DNA from 4 places in the Vibrio diabolicus genome. Region 4 is predicted to be linked to each of the others. Evidence: predicted binding sites of a transcription regulator. Region 4 holds the regulator's gene; each other region holds the start of a gene.
What was found. The regulator PurR, encoded in region 4, represses purine synthesis genes. The targets are predictions, from matches to a motif close to TNANGNAAACGTTTNCNTNA.

Region 1 (4,746 bases), 170 kb from region 4:
TGATTTGCTCGCCGACATAATGGCGAAGCCAGCTTCGGAAGCAAGATTTTGTACACGCTTGTCTTTACAGCCCGTTACACCGACCGGAATAAAACCAGCATCTGAGATGCCTTGTTTAAGCTTAGGGAAATCAATGTCGCCTTGTACTTTTGCTATATTGATTACCAAAGGCGCGGATGCAAAAAAAGAAGGTGCTTGAGAAACTTTTTCTTGCAAAAATTCGACAGTCTTTGCGATCTCATTGTCAGAAAGGTGTAAAACTGACAATGTAAAACTGCTACCTTTAAGGTCTGGTGAATGGGTCATCGTGGACTTCTTGCCTTTATTGAAAGAGCGTTGCCTTAAACTAGGTCTGTCATGTTATATTTCATCCTTTGACGCAGCAAGTTCTCTCGTGGGCAAATAGGTGAATTAATCTCAAATTTGCTATTAAGTTTGCGAGAATTTGACGTTTTCAACCTAATCCGCACTCAACGCGGCTAAATCAGCATAAAAGGCGTGTCATGCTTTGTTCTATTTATAAAAGCTCGAAAAAAGAAGGTACTTATCTCTATATTCCGAAAAAGGATGATTTTTCACAGGTTCCTGACACCTTAATGCAGATGTTCGGTAAGCCTATCGCTGTTATGACGATTAAACTTGATGGCCGTAAATTGGCACAAGTTGATATCGAAAAAGTGAAGGCTTCATTGCAAAATGATGGCTTCTTTTTGCAGGTTCCGCCTCCGCCGGAGAACCTACTAGAAAAGTACAAAGAACAAAAAGCCCAGCAGAAAGGCGAATAACGTCATCGTTTTTCATCTGGGATTTCTGCCTTGCTCAAGGAGGGCAATATGAAAAAAATACTGGCTACCATGCTTAGCGTTGGTGTGTGTACCTCGGCTTTTGCAAGTAGCGAGGGTTTCGATGAATACTTGAATAAGCTGCGTGCTGAAGCGCGTGATAAAGGTATCTCAGAGCAGGTCATTAGTGCTGCTTTTGCTAATGTTGAGTACAAGCCTCGAGCAGTAAAAGCGGACCGAAACCAGCCAGAGAAGAAACTGACGTTGGATGAATACATTCCTCGCGCGGTGCCTGAATGGAAGGTGAAGCAAGCAAGACAACTCTATAAAGAGCATTACACCGAGCTAAAGCGTATAGGCGATGAGTACGGTGTGCAGCCTCGCTTTATCGTGGCGCTGTGGGGTGTAGAAAGTAACTTTGGTAAATTTACGGGTAACTTCAAAGTGATTGACGCGTTGTCGACAATGGCATTTGAAGGTCGTCGTGAAGAGTTTTTCCGTAAAGAGACCATGTCGGCATTGCAGATCCTCGATCAAGGCCATATCGAGCTAGATAATTTTAAAGGTTCTTGGGCTGGTGCGATGGGACAGTGTCAATTTATGCCAAGCTCTTTCCTACGTTTTGCCGCTGACGGCAACGGGGATGGTAAAAAAGACATTTGGCAATCTGAAGTCGACGTATTTGCATCAACCGCTAACTATTTGAGCAAGTCCGGCTGGGATGACAAATATACTTGGGGTCGCCAAGTGAAAGTTCCTAAAGGCATTGATCGCAGCTTAGAAGGGCGCACAGCTGAAAAAGGTAAATACCTTCAGGAGTGGAGCAAACTTGGCATCACAAAATACGACGGTAGTCCGTTGCCAAAACTGGATGAAGACATCAAAGCATGGTTGATCATGCCGGACGACGAAAATGGTCGTACGTATCTGGTTTACAATAACTACAACGTACTGATGAAGTGGAACCGCTCTTACTACTTCGCACTCGCCGTGAGTCACTTGGCTGACCGAATCAAATACTGAGCTGTTATCAAATAATCACTTGGCATCCAGTATTCAATATGAGGGCTCTTCGGAGTCCTTTGTTTTTCCTATAATCAAATCGAGGTAAAGCGTGTTATCTGAACGTGCCGCACAAATGGTGATTTTCTCCGCTCTTCTTAAACATAAAAGCTTCACAGCGGCTGCAAAGAGCTTAGGCGTGTCGGTGTCTCATGTGAGTAAGCAGTTGAGTCAGCTAGAAGCGTCTCTTGGTATCAAGCTTGTTCAACGCACTACGCGAAGCTTTACGCCGACTGAGGCAGGGAAAACCTTTTTTCATCACTGTGAGCAAGTGGTACAAGCGGTGAGCAGCGCCACATTAGAGATGGAGACCCAGCGGGATGAAGTGGCAGGTTTGGTACGTCTTGGATTGTCGCAATCATTTGGTACCTTACACATTATCCCAGCGATTCAAGAGTTACGCGAACTTTATCCTCAACTTCAAGTGGAAGTACATCTGTTTGACTATAAGGTCGATATGTTAGCCGAAGGGCTCGATTTATGGGTAACCAACAACGAGCATTTACCTGAAGGCTACATTGCGCAGCGTTTGACGGATTGCCAGTTTGTTGTAGCGGCATCACCAGATTACTTATTGAAACATGATACGCCAACAGAGCCGGATGATTTGTCTTCTCATAACTGCCTTATATACAGAAGCTGGGAGCGCGACTATACGGGGTGGGCGTTTACCAAAGATCAGCAAGAATTGAACGTAAAAGTCTCGGGTAACTATTCAGTGGATCTGGCTGAAGCCGTTCGGGATGCAGCCATTGCAGGTTGGGGCATTGCCTACCTTGCCACTTACTTACTGGGTGATGAGTTTAGAACGGGTAAGTTAATACAGTTGTTACCGGACTGGAAAGCAAGCCAGTCGATGCCGTTTTATGCGGTGTATCCAAGCCGCCAACATATGCCCAAAAAAATATCCGCAGTGATTAACTTCATCAAACAGAAGATCGGTAACCCGTGTCATTGGGATCAACGTCTAGCGCCTTACATATCTATTCCTAAGTAACAGGATCAATGACGTTATTGAACGGCACATAAGGTGATTCACTTCACAAAAATTTTTCCAGAACTAGAAACATCTTTTCCATATAGAAATAATAAAAATAAGCAAACGTTTATATTTATATAATTCAATGCCTTATAATTAAGGTCAATTATTGGGCGCTTAAACTTTTCACACTGTTAACATCCTCAACTTGCAGCATTTTGAGTCCGCTATACAATCCGGTGCCTTCCATATCCCCCTTCTGTCGGATTCATTTTATGAACTCAATTATTGGTATCGTAGCCATACTATTCGTAGCATGGCTACTTTCTACAAATAGAAAAAATATAAAGCTGAGAACAGTGTCGTTTGCGTTTGCTTTGCAGGTACTGTTTGCGTTGTTGGTTTTATATGTACCAGCAGGACGAGATGCGCTGAATTCAGTGAGCAGCGTAGTGTCGAATTTGATCAACTATGGTCAAGAGGGCATTGCGTTTTTATTCGGTAATTTGGCGACAGGGGGCTTCACCTTTGCGATCAATGTTCTGGGTATCATCGTTTTCTTTTCCTCTCTTATCTCAGGTCTTTATCACATTGGTGTGATGCCAAAAATCATCAACTTTATCGGTGGCGGTATTCAAAAGCTGCTGGGTATCGGTCGTGCGGAGTCTTTGTCTGCAACGGCGAATATTTTTGTTGGCACCATTGAAGCGCCATTAATGGTAAAGCCATACCTAAAGCACATGACCGACTCGCAGTTCTTTGCGGTGATGACAGGTGGTTTGGCTTCTGTTGCTGGTGGAACGTTGGTCGGTTACGCGTCACTGGGCGTTGACCTTAACTACCTGATCGCTGCTGCATTTATGTCGGCACCTGCGGGCTTGCTGATGGCAAAAATTTTAATGCCAGAAGATACGGATAAAGCAGCAGATATCGACATTAGCCAAGTTGAAATTCCACGTGCAACCAACGTAGTAGAAGCATTAGCCGATGGTGCAATGGCGGGTGTACGCATTGCTGTATCGGTAGGTGGTACGCTATTGGCTTTCATCAGTGTCATTGCAATGTTAAACGGCATGCTAGGTTGGATTGGTGATCTTGTTGGGACGCCACTAAGCTTCGAGCTGATCCTAGGTTATGTATTCGCACCTGTCGCTTGGTTATTAGGTGTACCATGGCAAGAAGCAACCACAGCAGGCTCGCTGATTGGTAATAAGATTGTGGTGAATGAGTTCGTCGCTTTCATCCAGCTTGCAGAAGTGAAATCTCAACTTAGTGAACACTCACAAGCAATCGTGACGTTTGCTTTGTGTGGCTTTGCAAACATCTCAAGCATGGCGATGCTGATTGGTGGGTTGGGCTCATTGGTACCTGAAAAGCGTGCATTTGTTTCTAAACATGGTTTCCGTGCGATTATCGCTGGTGTCATGGCGAACTTAATGAGCGCTTCGATTGCGGGCGTGATTTTAAGCCTGTAATTGAAAGAGATACCTAAAATTAGCAAAAAGGCCCCTTGCGGAGCCTTTTTCGTATCTGAAGTTTACGTTATTTGTCTGTGTGGAACTGCTCGCAAGCGAGCATCGTGTTCTCAATTAAGCTTGCGACGGTCATTGGGCCAACACCACCAGGGACAGGAGTAATAAAGCTCGCACTTTCACGTGCTTTATCGTATTCCACGTCGCCAACTAGCTTGCCTGAATCAAGACGGTTAATGCCGACATCGATAACCACTGCACCTTTCTTAATCCACTCTCCAGGGATGAAGTTTGGCTTACCAACCGCAACTACGACAACGTCAGCTTGACGCACATGACTCTCTAGGTCTTTGGTAAAACGGTGACATGTTGTCGTTGTACAGCCCGCAAGCAGCAGCTCAAGTGTCATAGGACGGCCAACAATGTTTGATGCACCAACCACAACAGCATG
Region 2 (4,746 bases), 1.6 Mb from region 4:
AATAAGTGGCGAAGGGAAGGTTTTGATAAACTCGATCTTTATTTTGGGAACGCAAGTAACACTATGAGATATAGATTACGATAACTGAACGCCCGTGAAGTTAAGTGGTTGGCGGCATTTTTGACAAGAGTACGTCGCCTCTTTGCGCAGCACTTTATTATGACGGCGAATCGATAGAGGGTAGGTCATACAGCCACAACGATACTCAAAGGTTTTACCTTGAACGGATTTTACTTCAAAGCTGTGAGTGGTTTTGGCTGGCACTTTAAATACGGCTTCCATGACACCTTGCCATTCTTTGCCGTGAGGCCTAACTCGTCCGTAAACCTGATAGGTAATTAGGTGAGCGACCTCGTGAGGAATGACTTCATCTAAGAATGCTTGGGTGTTTTCGCGAAATAAAATGGGATTCAGGCGCACTTGATTCAATTGAAGGTAGGCTTTTCCTGCCGTTTTCCCGCGGACGTTGAAGGTGATCGTTGGAATAGGGAAAGAACGTTTGAAAGCTTGCTCTGCCATCGCGATGCAGTCCGCCATCACTTGTTTGGCTTTATAGCTTAGTTCTATATCCACAACTCACCTCGATAAATCAAATAAAAAAGCCCCCGCATTTGCGAGGGCCAGATCATAGCATCAGTTAATTACGGAGTGTGTTTTTTCTTGATGGTGGCATGGTAAGCGTGCCATGTACCGTAGCCTAGAATTGGCATGGTAAACAACATTCCGATCCCGTAGGTCGCAAAGCCGATAAGAATACCGCCGCAGATGATCGCCGCCCAAACAATCATCGCTGGAATGTTGGATTTCACCGCATTAAAGCTAGTAAATACAGCGGTCATCATATCTACGCGACGCTCCATCATGAGCGGAATAGAAAAGGCTGAAATGCTAAACACCACACAAGCCAACACAAAACCAACCAAAGAGCCGATGACAAGGAAGGGTAGGAACTCACTTAAAGGTGCCCCTTGAACAGAAGGGTAGAGTGCGTGAAGTAGAGCGGCAATGCGCATCCAAAATATCATACACACTGCGAGTAACACGGCGAATGCCCATTGAGATGTTGAGTTACGACCGATCGCTTTCATGGAATGGAACAAGCTAGCTTTGTGTCCGCGCTCTCTCTCCCAACTGGCATCATACAAGCCAAGCGCGAGAAACGGACCGATTAACATGTAAACAATCAAACTGGGCATGACGACCAAGTGTGTGCCTTGCCACTGTACGAGCAAAACAATGCCTATGGCAGCTGCCATAAAACAGATGCCATAGAAAGCACTAATAAGTGGCATTCGCACGAAATCATGCAGACCTAATGCGAGCCAATGAAAAGGTGCAGAAAGATTGACCGTATTGCACGGTATGGTTCTGGCGTATTCGTTGTCTGGCACTTCCTTTCGCTTGTTGTGGAAGTCCGATGGATTAACAGTTCGAGGCATAACTCCTCCTTGATTTATTCCCACATTATCCGCTTATACCAACTGACAGCGGTTTTTGTTCAGTCAAACTTGAAGCGACTTTTTCAAGTTTACATCTGAGCATTGGCTTAGTTTGGTATCGGCCATAAAGATGCCTGACTCATGTCTTTACTTAAGTGTTGCTTCCACAGTCGCCAGCATCCGACGTCTCTATTTAAATTGTAATTAACAATATTTTAACTATTGGCGGAGATGGGATAATTTACAAATAATTGCTTAAAATTTATTCGGTATAAAAATGAGGGAGAAACAGGACTGCTTTGTGGGGCAGAGCGGTATGAACCGAAATGGCTGGATAAAAGTTGCTGAAAATAAAAAGCCCCCGCCATAGGCGAGGGCTTGATTGATTCTTGCTTGGCTTGATTATTTGATGCCAGCGAAATCGCGTAGAAGTGCAGCTTTGTCTGTCGCTTCCCACGGGAATTCTTCACGACCGAAGTGACCGTAAGCCGCTGTCTTCTTGTAGATAGGTTGAAGAAGGTTAAGCATTTCTTGTAGACCGTATGGACGTAGGTCGAAGAATTGACGAACCGCTTCAATGATGATGTCGTGAGATACTTTCTCAGTACCGAACGTTTCCACCATGATAGACGTTGGATCAGCAACACCGATTGCGTAAGAAAGTTGGATCTCACAACGGTCAGCCATGCCTGCCGCTACGATGTTTTTCGCTACGTAGCGTGCTGCGTATGCTGCACTACGGTCAACTTTTGATGGATCTTTACCAGAAAACGCACCGCCACCGTGACGAGCTGCGCCGCCGTAGGTATCTACGATGATCTTACGACCAGTTAGACCACAGTCACCCATAGGACCACCGATTACAAAGCGACCAGTTGGGTTGATGAAGAAGTTTGTTTCTTTGTTGATCCACTCAGAAGGTAGCACTGGCTTAATGATCTCTTCCATTACCGCTTCACGCAGGTCTGAAGTTGAGATTGAATCACAGTGTTGAGTTGAAAGAACAACCGCGTCGATACCAACGATGTTACCTTGATCGTATTGGAACGTTACCTGAGATTTTGCATCAGGACGCAACCAAGGTAGTGTGCCGTTTTTACGAACTTCTGCTTGCTTTTGAACAAGACGGTGAGAGTAAGTAATTGGCGCTGGCATTAGTACTTCAGTTTCGTTACAAGCGTAACCAAACATAATGCCTTGGTCGCCTGCACCTTGTTCTTTAGGGTCAGCTTTATCAACACCTTGGTTGATATCTGGCGACTGTTTACCTATTGTGTTTAGTACCGCACAAGAATCTGCATCAAAGCCCATATCTGAATGTACGTAGCCGATTTCACGAACGGTTTCACGAGTTAACTCTTCGATGTCTACCCATGCTGAAGTCGTGATTTCACCACCCACCATTACCATACCGGTTTTAACGTAAGTCTCACATGCAACACGAGCCTTTGGATCTTGCTCTAGAATCGCGTCAAGAACCGCATCAGAAATCTGGTCTGCAATTTTATCTGGATGACCTTCTGATACTGACTCAGAAGTAAACAGGTGCTTAGCCATGTTAGCTCCACTATATCTGGTTTAAAACTGGGGAATGATAAACTCTCCAGCGCAAATTAATACTAATTTTTGTAGGTGTATCTACATCTAGACGTCTATTCTAAATTTGATTGCTCGAATTACAAGCTCTTTTTTGGTTTTTGTTATAACCAAACGTTTGCCTGATTTATTGATAATTTTAAGAACTTCGAACGATTTGGCGCGAAAGGTGCAATATTTGTGAGGTTTTGGGCTGGAAAACGTTTGCACACCTAACAGGGCTTTGAGAGAATTATGACCTACTTTTCGTTTCGCTTAATGTACTCAGGAGCAGACATGTCGTCTCGTAAACATCTTGCCAATGCAATTCGTGCTCTAAGCATGGATGGTGTTCAACAAGCTAACTCAGGCCACCCAGGCGCACCAATGGGTATGGCTGATATCGCTGAAGTTCTTTGGCGCTCTCACCTAAACCACAACCCATCAAACCCAGAGTGGGCCGACCGCGACCGCTTCGTGCTATCAAACGGTCACGGCTCAATGCTTATTTACTCTCTACTGCACTTAAGCGGTTATGAGCTATCTATTGATGATCTGAAAAACTTCCGTCAATTGCACTCAAAAACCCCAGGTCACCCAGAGTACGGCTACGCGCCTGGTATCGAGACAACAACGGGTCCTCTTGGCCAAGGCATCACTAATGCTGTTGGTATGGCTATCGCAGAGAAAGCACTAGCGGCACAGTTCAACAAAGAAGGTCACGACATCGTTGACCACTTTACGTATGTGTTCATGGGTGACGGCTGTCTAATGGAAGGCATCTCGCATGAAGCATGTTCTCTTGCTGGGACATTAGGTCTAGGCAAACTGATCGCGTTTTGGGATGACAACGGTATCTCTATCGACGGTCACGTTGAAGGTTGGTTCTCTGACGATACACCTAAGCGTTTCGAAGCTTACGGCTGGCACGTAATCCCAGCGGTAGACGGTCACGATCCTGAAGCAATCAACGCAGCGATTGAAGCGGCTAAAGCGGATCCTCGTCCGACTCTAATCTGTACTAAAACAATTATCGGTTTCGGTTCTCCTAACAAGTCTGGTTCGCACGACTGTCACGGTGCGCCATTAGGTCACGATGAGATTCAAGCGGCTCGCGAATACCTAGGTTGGGAGTACGGTCCATTTGAAATCCCTGCAGATGTTTACGCTGAGTGGGATGCAAAAGAAGCAGGTGCAGCGAAAGAAGCGGCTTGGAATGAAAAGTTCGAAGCATACGCAGCAGCTTACCCTGCAGAAGCAGCAGAGCTTAAACGTCGTCTAAACGGCGAACTTCCAGCGGAATGGGAAGAACAAGCGAACCAAATCATTGCTGATCTTCAAGCAAATCCAGCGAACATTGCATCACGTAAAGCATCGCAAAATGCACTAGAAGCGTTTGGTCAAATGCTTCCTGAATTCATGGGCGGCTCTGCTGACCTAGCGCCTTCTAACCTGACCATGTGGTCTGGTTCTAAGTCTCTAGAAACGGATGACTTCTCTGGCAACTACATTCACTACGGTGTACGTGAATTCGGTATGACTGCTATCATCAACGGTATCGCATTGCACGGTGGTTTCGTTCCTTACGGTGCGACATTCCTAATGTTCATGGAATACGCGCGTAACGCAATGCGTATGGCTGCGCTGATGAAAATTCAGAATATCCAAGTGTACACGCACGATTCGATCGGTCTTGGCGAAGATGGCCCAACTCACCAACCTGTTGAGCAAA
Region 3 (4,746 bases), 850 kb from region 4:
TGAGCCCACAGTCTTTCTTGCATGTTTTTTGATGCGCTTTCGATCATCTCTTTCGCCATTTCATGACGAAATTGCTCAAAAGCTTCTGGATCTCGCTCTGCCATTCGAACCATTTCATCGAATGGCGGAAGCGTTTGAGAAGGGTAGTGACGTAGAGTAGACATCGATGCTCTCCAAATCCTTATGGAAATTGCCTTTAGTTACTAAAAGCCTATACCACTAGAAAGGGGGGAGAGGATGAATTCTTCAGCCGTCTCACTTATAAGAGAACCTTTCAAGCTTGAGATTGAATAAGTGCGACATGTCGATGTTGGGTTGTGGTGGTTACTGCAGTTGTTGGATGCGGTAAACGCAGCGTCTTTGGCCGCTAATGATGTGTTCGGTACGCTCTACTTTGGTGTCACGTCCAAGTAAAGACTGAAAGACACTTAATTCTGATTGGCACAAGCTTGGGCAGCGAGTTGCGGCTTTACAAATCGGGCAGTGATTTTCGATCAAGATAAATCCGTTCTCATCTTGCTCAAGCTCGGCCATATAGCCTTCTTGTTCTCTGAGTGTCACAAGAGTTTCTAGTTTGCTTTGCAGAGAGTTGCATTGCTCAAGGTGCTGACGATAACTTTGTAACGTGAGTTTTTCTCTTTCCGATGTGACTTTGTCCAGTCCATCTTTGCCAAAAATGTGTTCGACAGCCTCTATAAACTGAATGGTCAACTCACCGTGACGGTCAGCAAATTGCTCATGACCTTTTTGAGTGAGAGACCAATGGCGAGCGGGGCGACCCACTTTGACTTTGACGTCATGAATAGACAGGATGCCATCATCTTCTAAACTCTGAAGGTGCTGACGTGCCCCCATGGTTGTCATACCCAGCTCAGAAGAGAGTTGTTTTGCAGTGACGGAACCATCACGCTTAACGATTTGCAATATCCTATCTACAGTCTTCATATACCCACCATTTATACGTCAGTACATATTATGCGCGATAGGGTTAGTAAAGAAAAGTGTTGACTTAGTTTGAGTGGGGATCTGTTGGGTCTATGTTCATGCGAACCAATATATATCGCCACTCTGAACAGCGAGAAACGAGTGTGCTTCAGAATCTATCGTTCGGTTGTGCAATGGTTATGGTGAGAGGGAGAGAATAGGAGTTTGCTGTTATTAGATTCTTAGTCTCGCTGGAGCTCGCTAGAATGACGAGTTCTTTTGATTTTGAGCTTGCTGTGGTGACCGTCATTCTGAACAGCGAGGAACGAGTGTGATTCAGAATCTATCGTCCGATTGTGCAGTGGTTAAGGCGAGCAGGAAAGAATAGGAGTTTGCTGTTACTAGATTTCTGAGTCTCGCTAGAATGACGAGTTCTTTTGATTTAGAGCTTATTAAAGTCACCGTCATTCTGAACAACGAGGAACGAGTGTGATTCAGAATCTATTGCTTGGTTGTGCGGAAAGAAAGGCTCACACTCAGATTGAGCGAGAGCCTCACACAATGCTTAAAGAATAATATCACGCACTTCTGGATCTTTACGATCTAGGTAGTGAGTCGACTTAATGCGACGAATAGTTCGGCATCGACCGCGTACGAGCAGCGTTTCTGTAGTTGCGATATTGCCTTGGCGAGAGATGCCTTCTAGCAAGTCACCTTTAGTAATGCCTGTTGCTGAGAATACCACGTTGTCGCTGCGTGCCATGTCTTCCATTTTGAGGACAACATTCGCTTTTACGCCCATTTCATCGCAGCGTTTTAGTTCGTCTGCGCCGTAAATGCGGTTTTCTTCAGTATCGCCTTTTACTTCATGACGAGGAAGTAGACGACCGTGCATGTCTCCGTCTAGCGCTCTAATCACCGCGGCTGATACGACCCCTTCTGGCGCGCCGCCAATACAGTACATCATGTCCACTTCACTGTCTGGCATACAAGTCAGAATAGAGGCAGCCACGTCACCATCAGGCACCGCAAAGACACGTACGCCCATTGCTTGCATTTCTGCAATAACGTCATCGTGGCGAGGTTTCGCAAGGGTAATAACGACTAAGGTATCAAGTGGTTTGTTCAGGGCTTTTGCTACGTTCTCTAGGTTCTCTTTTAACGGCTTTTCTAAGTCAATCACGCCTTTTGCACCAGGGCCAACAACCAGTTTTTCCATGTACATATCTGGCGCTTTAAGAAAGCTGCCTTTCTCACCTGCGGCAAGTACGGCTAGTGCGTTAGATTGCCCCATTGCCGTCATACGCGTCCCTTCAATCGGGTCGACTGCAATATCCACTTCATCACCACCAATACCCACTTGCTCACCAATGTATAGCATTGGCGCATCATCGATTTCACCCTCACCAATGACAATTTCACCACTGATATCTGTTTTGTTCAGTAGGGTGCGCATAACTTCAACAGCTGCGCCATCGGCTGCATTTTTATCGCCACGGCCAAGCCATTTGTAACCAGCTAAAGCTGCACCTTCAGTCACACGGGAAAATGCCATTGCTAAATCGCGTTTCATGATGTCTCCAAGTAAGCAAGAGGGAAGAAGAATTTGCGCGGCGATTCTATCACAACGTAGGGTAAACGTTTGCCTTTTTGCGGAGCTTTTACTTTATCTAACTTGAATTTGATCAATACTTAGGGCGATTTTCAGCGTGGCGGGAGGCAAAATCCTTGCTAAAAAATGCTTCGGCGATAAGAAAAGTCAGCGTTTAGTGAGATTGCGCCGATTTTTTGACCGAATGATGCGAAATATCGAATATAGTGAGTGTTTCTCATCGCGACGCTGAGTAGAATGAACCTTATATAGGTTAGGTGTGCATCAATCTCGCACATCGTCCCAACGGAATAACATAGGTAGGCCAAGATGTCTTTTGAAGTACTAGAACAACTAGAATCTAAAATTCAAACTGCAGTTGACACAATCACTCTTCTTCAGATGGAAGTCGAAGAGCTGAAAGAAGATAAAGCAAAACTTGCGGAAGAAGCGAACGAGCTTCGCTCTCAACGAGAAGAGCTAGAGCAAAAAGCACAACAAGCACAGCAAGAGCATGCGCAATGGCAAGAGCGCATTCGTGCACTACTTGGCAAAATGGACGAAGTGGAATAATCCGGCTTCTTCATTCCAAATTAAAAACACCCGCGTTAAGCGGGTGTTTGTGTTTTGGGCAAGTTGAAAATCGTTAGGACAAGCTCGATTCTGATAGCCAAGAGAAGGTCCTATAACTTAGGTACCTAAGACTCGTTATTCTTCTTCATCCAACTCTAAATCAATATTCAATGGCTCAGGCGACAGGATAATTCCGGTGCTATCGGCATAAATATAATCTTCAGGTAAAAAGCTGACGCCGCCAAAGTTGACTGGTACATCTAATTCGCCGATACCCTGGCTGGTCGCTCCAACAGGAATAGAGGCGAGGGCTTGAATGCCTAAGTTCATATCTTCAAGTTCATCTACTTCACGAACACAGCCGTAAACGACAATGCCTTCCCACTCGTTTTCTTCCGCAATGGTTGCGATTTCTGCATCGATAAGGGCTTTACGTAGGGAACCGCCACCGTCAATTAACAAAACGCGACCAAGTCCATCTTGCTCTAATGTCTCGCGGATCAACGAATTATCTTCAAAACACTTGATGGTGGTGATTTGCCCGGCAAATGAAGCGCGACCGCCAAAATTACTGAACATTGGTTCAACCACATCTACCTGATCGAGGTAGATATCACAGAGTGCTGAGGTATTGTATTCCATAGCGTACCTTTCTAAACAGAAATTGGTTGTCTTTGAGTATATCTAGGCATTAAGTCAATGCAATGACAATCCTTTTTTAACTTACTAGAGTTTGAGCTACCACAATTGTTGCAAACAAAACGTTGGTGACTAAAGAGCATTTCACGATGACTGGCATCATTGGTGCTATCTGAGCGGGCTTTTGTGTATGCCAAACCGCTTTACCATGATCGGCCACGAAATAAATACTAAGTAAAAAGGGCAAGCTAATCCAAACGGGTTTGTCTTGAATTAACAAGTAAGCCGCAAAGGCAAGAATAGCACCGCCAAGTAAAACAAAGTGGTACTGCTTGGCTTTGCGTTGACCCAAACGCACTGCGACTGTGCGTTTACCACACTCTCGGTCGTTCTCGATATCACGCATATTGTTGATGTTGAGTACTGCAACAGCGAGTAAACCGCAGCCTAAAGCAGGTAAGAATAGCGTGGTGTCTACGTGACCGGTATGCAAGAAGTAGGTACCGGATACGCCGAGTAAACCAAAAAACAAGAAAACTGAAATATCGCCAAGCCCCACGTAACCGTATGGCTTGCTACCCATGGTGTAAGCAATCGCCGCGAGGATGGCTAAAATTCCCAGCCCGATAAACGTCACGATGCTTTCCAGTGAACTTAGTGAATAGAAAACTAACACCAAGCCAGAAATAGCGGTCAGAACGATGTTAAAGATAATCGCCTGTTTCATCTGTTTCGCACTTACCGCGCCAGATTGCATCGCTCGTAATGGGCCAAGGCGTTTGTCGTTATCTGTACCTTGAACGGCATCGCCATAGTCGTTTGCCAGGTTGGACAGAATTTGCAGCAACGTCGCGGTTACGAAAGCCATGATGGCAATTGTCGGTGAAAAATGACCCGCCGAGTAGGCGAGTACGCTACCCGTTAAGATAGAGACTAACGCCAGAGGTAGTGTTTTTGGGCGAGCGGCTTCAAGCCAGATCTGTAAAGATTGTTTCATGGAAATTTCGTGCTAGTAACCA
Region 4 (4,746 bases):
TAGCTATTAGCGAAATCAGTCAACCTTGGGATAAATACTCACCTAAAGCGCGTTACTTAGAACAAACGGAGCTTTATTGGCATGAGTACTTGGGCAGCATTTGGCAAAGATTGCGTGATACTGTCGGCCAAACACCAATGGTTGAAGCAAAGTAGTACTATCTTGAAACCACAAAAAAGGAGAGCCGAAGCTCTCCTTTTCTTTTTAAGACTTAGGTTTGTTCAGTTTAATCACCAGCAAACATATAGCCTTCGCCGTGCACCGTCACAAAAATTTGCGGGTTCTTTGGATCAAACTCCATTTTTGCGCGCATACGTCGAATAAGAACATCAATAGTACGATCATTGGGAGCATCAACTCGGTGGCTGATCATATTCAAAATACGCTCGCGACTTAACACCTGGTTAGGGTAAGACGATAACGCCACCAAAAGTTCGTATTCTGCTTTGGTCAATTTTACGGGTTCGCCGTTACGGCTCAGCGCACGACGTTGAATGTCGAATGTCCACTCTCCAAAACGTACAATATGTTCTTCACTGGTTTCGTTCGCTTTCGCGCTACCGCTACGCGCTGCTGAAATACGCCACAGCAAGTTTTTAACGCGAACCAACAACTCCCTCAGTTCAAAAGGTTTTGTCACATAATCGTCAGCGCCCATTTCTAGGCCTACGATTTTATCAATGCTATCCGTGCGTCCTGTTACTAATATGATACCAATATCCGATTGGCTACGTAATTCACGAGTAAGCATCAGGCCGTCTTCACCCGGCAGGTTGATATCCAGCATGATCAGGTCTACATCGCCCGCTTGCAGGACCTCACGCATTTCTGCGCCACTCTCTGCTTCGCTGACTTGGTAACCCTCATTTTGGAAATATCCCGCAAGCTTACTACGAGTTACAACATCATCTTCTACGACTAATACGTGATAGCTCATTTACACCACTTTTCTGTCTTCTTATTATCCAAGACGTATTCTATTCATAACTAGTAACATTTCTAGTCATAGATACATTAAAAAGCAAGATTTAGCGTTTTTATTGATTCAAAACAAGCTTACCCATCGCTATTAATAAACGTTAATTTTTGACCATAAAACATAATAATTATAGTTACTGCTATTCATTTTAATTGATTACACTTAGGGGATATCCCTAATTGACTTTGTGATGCACAACTTGAAGCATCATTCAGGAGCCCAAAATGCAAGAAGTGAAAGCTTTTAATGAAAAACGCGCTGAAATTTACTGGTGGTTTTCGAGCTTGTTCGCAAAAGAACTAACAGAGAAAGAGCTGGAAGCCTACCACAGTGTTGAAATTCGCAGTTTTCTAGCAGGTTTAGGTGAAAATGAGTCGCTGAAACCAGCTGTTGATAGCCTCGTTGATGCGCTAAACCGATTGCAAGATCGTGAAGACGCTCAATTGGAGCTTGCTGCTGACTTTTGTGAACTGTTTTTGAAGACAGAAAAATACGGCGCTCTTCCTTACGCATCTATGTACATCGGTGAATCAGGTTTGCTGAATGACAAGCCAGCCGAGGAAATGGAAAAGTTGATGGCAGAATTTGGCGTTCAAGTAGATGAAAATCTAAAAGAGCCTGCGGACCACTTAGCCGTTGAACTCGACTTTCTCGGCAACATGATTATCCGCTCAAACGAACTTGAGCAAGAAAAACACATGGAAGAAGCCTTCGTTAAACAAAACGACTTTATCCAGCAACAGTTGATGTCTTGGTTACCTCAGTTTGCAGACAAATGTAAACAATTCGACGAATTTGGGTTCTACTCGAACGTCGCGAAACTATTAGTTGCATTTTGTAAACTAGACAGCGCTTACCTTCTTGGGGAATAATTGCCGCCTATTTTTTTAAGGAGCCCGCCTATCGGGCTTCCTGTATACCTGAAATAACTGAATGTAAGTAAGTTGGGTATATTATTCGTTTGCCTTAACTTAGCTCAAAGACGCTTGGTTATTTAGCAGTCAAAATGTGACTTCAAATACACAAATCTCTTGCTGAAAACATTGCTAGTCAGTCCACATAGGGCTAAAATGTGAGCGCAAACGATTAAATATGATTTATATGTAAACCGCTGAAATATAGCGGTTTTTGTGTTTTTTAACAGGTTGATGGCAATTTCTCATCAGATAGAAAAAAGATAAAATTCATCGACCGATGCTGCTACGTACCCTTTTGTCGTGCTTGGACCAACCGCTGCCGAAACACTTAGCGCCAACCTTAGATTGCTGGGTGTAAAACCATTAGAGCATCAGGTACATCCAACACGACATATTTCAGTAGCTCGATACAGGACACCATTTATGGCCACTATAAAAGACGTTGCTCGCTTAGCCGGCGTTTCCACTACGACAGTTTCGCACGTTATCAATAAAACGCGTTTCGTTGCAGAAGCAACGCAAGAAAAAGTAATGAAAGCCGTGGACGAGTTGAATTACGCGCCAAGTGCGGTTGCACGCAGCCTAAAGTGCAACTCAACTCGTACTATTGGCATGTTAGTAACGCAGTCAACCAACCTATTCTTCTCAGAAGTGATTGACGGGGTTGAGAGCTACTGTTACCGCCAAGGCTACACTCTGATTCTGTGTAATACGGGTGGGATTTACGAAAAACAACGCGATTACATCCGTATGCTGGCTGAAAAACGTGTTGATGGCATCCTAGTGATGTGTTCTGACTTAACCGAAGAGCTTAAAGAGATGCTTGACCGTCATGCCGACATTCCTAAAGTGGTCATGGATTGGGGTCCAGAAAGCTCACAAGCGGACAAGATCATGGATAACTCAGAAGAAGGTGGCTACATCGCAACCAAACATCTGATCGACAATGGCCATACTGATATTGCTTGTCTAAGCGGTCATTTTGAAAAACTTGCTTGCCAAGAGCGCATTGCAGGTTTCCGTCGCGCGATGAGCGAAGCAAACCTAGCTGTAAATGAAGATTGGATCCTTGAAGGTAACTTTGAATGTGATACGGCCGTCTTAGTCGCAGATAAAATTACAGCAATGGACAAACGTCCGACAGCGGTATTCTGTTTTAACGACACAATGGCTTTGGGCTTAATGAGCCGCCTACAACAAAACGGTATCAAAGTTCCTGATGATATTTCAGTGATCGGCTACGACAACATCGAGCTTGCGGAATACTTCTCTCCACCGTTAACCACTATCCACCAACCTAAACGTCGTGTGGGTAAAAATGCGTTCGAGATCCTACTTGAGCGAATCAAAGATAAAGAACACGAAAAGCGAATTTTCGAAATGCAACCTGAGCTTGTAATTCGAAACACCGTGAAGAAAATGAACTAAAATTCGCCAAATATAACGATGTCAAATAAGCGCTCTAAAAGGGCGCTTATTTTTTGTATCTAAATAACTTTTCCCTGACTTAGGTTTGTTAGACAAAAAATCTCGAATCTCTAAGTCTCTGTTTTATATGTAGGTAAATCACACTCGCTCACAACCTCGAGATCATCCCGCCTTATTCTCAAATATGCACAAATATGCGCTTGTCGACACTTTTTATTGAACCAAAATCACACTTTTACGGGTAAAACGTGATGTTAATTCAATATACGAAGTATGCTCATTCTGTCACGCACAGGGCAAACCATTCGAAAGGGTGGGACGCAAAGCCTCCGGCCTGAACCATAGTACTATATGGAAGGTAGCGGGGTTACCGATGGCAAGTGTGCAAGCGATGACTTTACCCTGTAATGACATTGCTTTTGCGCATGTTTGCTACTCTCTCGGACCTGACTTTTGGTGGCGTAATATTAATTACACCGAGATAACAAAACATGGATAAACCGATACTCAAAGACTCTATGAAGCTATTTGAGGCACTTGGTAATATCAAGTCGCGCTCAATGTTTGGTGGCTTCGGACTATTCGCTGATGAAACAATGTTTGCACTAGTTGTAAATAATCAGCTTCATATAAGAGCAGACCAACAAACTTCATCTGACTTCGAGAAACAAGGGCTAAAGCCTTACGTTTATAAAAAACGTGGCTTCCCAGTCGTTACTAAGTACTACGCAATTTCCAACGATTTATGGGAGTCTAGCGAACGCTTAATCGAAGTAGCTAACCAATCGTTGAAAAAGGCAAAGCTTGAAAAAGAACAGCAAGCAACTACAAAGCCTAATCGCTTAAAAGATTTGCCTAACTTACGACTGGCAACTGAACGCATGCTGAAAAAAGCAGGCATTGAGTCAGTAGAAAAACTGGAAGAGGAAGGTGCACTTAACGCTTATAAAGCGATAAGAGATACGCACTCTGCAACCGTCAACATTGAGCTGTTATGGGCACTAGAAGGTGCTATTAACGGTACTCATTGGAGCGTTGTACCTCAAGCTCGCCGAGATGAGTTGATGAATGGCCTCCAATAAAAGTCGGCCTTAAAAACTATCTTGTAAAACCGCAGTCTAATCTGCGGTTTTTTTGTGAAATTTTTTCGACTTTCATTCTGTCTTATTACATATATCCCAAATTGGAATCATAAATATGAATAAGAAACTGATATTAGGCCTAATCCTGGTCGCGATCATTATCTTTTTAGGCGTTAACTTTAGTCAGTATTTAACGTTGGAAAATGCAAAAGCACAACAAGAAGCGCTGACCACATACATCGATCAGAACTTTGTTTTTTCGGCAGCTATTTACTTTTTTGCCTACATTGCAATTACCGCTTTTTCTATTCCTGGGGCAGCTGTGGTTACATTACTTGGT

Region 1: a site for PurR is predicted at 2,939-2,958, ahead of FR741_RS10920 (NupC/NupG family nucleoside CNT transporter). Genes of this name have one in related genera too.
Region 2: a site for PurR is predicted at 3,142-3,161, ahead of metK (methionine adenosyltransferase). Genes of this name have one in related genera too.
Region 3: a site for PurR is predicted at 2,555-2,574, ahead of glpX (class II fructose-bisphosphatase). Genes of this name have one in related genera too.

What each region holds. Positions count from the first base shown of each region.
Region 1 covers NZ_CP042451.1:2,303,891-2,308,636, reverse strand. Annotated here, with positions in the region: gene minC (septum site-determining protein MinC) at 1-306, opposite strand, end outside; gene FR741_RS10935 (YcgL domain-containing protein) at 504-785, shown strand; gene FR741_RS10930 (lytic murein transglycosylase) at 834-1,805, shown strand; gene FR741_RS10925 (LysR family transcriptional regulator) at 1,897-2,841, shown strand; gene FR741_RS10920 (NupC/NupG family nucleoside CNT transporter) at 3,099-4,298, shown strand; gene folD (bifunctional methylenetetrahydrofolate dehydrogenase/methenyltetrahydrofolate cyclohydrolase FolD) at 4,366-4,746, opposite strand, start outside.
Region 2 covers NZ_CP042451.1:543,994-548,739, forward strand. Annotated here, with positions in the region: gene FR741_RS02675 (SprT family zinc-dependent metalloprotease) at 76-573, opposite strand; gene FR741_RS02680 (DUF2189 domain-containing protein) at 642-1,439, opposite strand; gene metK (methionine adenosyltransferase) at 1,842-2,996, opposite strand; gene tkt (transketolase) at 3,312-4,746, shown strand, end outside.
Region 3 covers NZ_CP042451.1:2,989,582-2,994,327, reverse strand. Annotated here, with positions in the region: gene FR741_RS14150 (DUF3135 domain-containing protein) at 1-164, opposite strand, end outside; gene FR741_RS14145 (helix-turn-helix transcriptional regulator) at 325-945, opposite strand; gene glpX (class II fructose-bisphosphatase) at 1,490-2,497, opposite strand; gene zapB (cell division protein ZapB) at 2,846-3,088, shown strand; gene rraA (ribonuclease E activity regulator RraA) at 3,224-3,730, opposite strand; gene FR741_RS14125 (1,4-dihydroxy-2-naphthoate polyprenyltransferase) at 3,807-4,724, opposite strand.
Region 4 covers NZ_CP042451.1:2,138,101-2,142,846, forward strand. Annotated here, with positions in the region: gene elyC (envelope biogenesis factor ElyC) at 1-155, shown strand, start outside; gene torR (two-component system response regulator TorR) at 227-937, opposite strand; gene torD (molecular chaperone TorD) at 1,204-1,851, shown strand; gene purR (HTH-type transcriptional repressor PurR) at 2,320-3,324, shown strand; cyclic di-GMP riboswitch class I at 3,610-3,699, shown strand; gene FR741_RS10190 (TfoX/Sxy family DNA transformation protein) at 3,816-4,406, shown strand; gene FR741_RS10195 (TVP38/TMEM64 family protein) at 4,522-4,746, shown strand, end outside.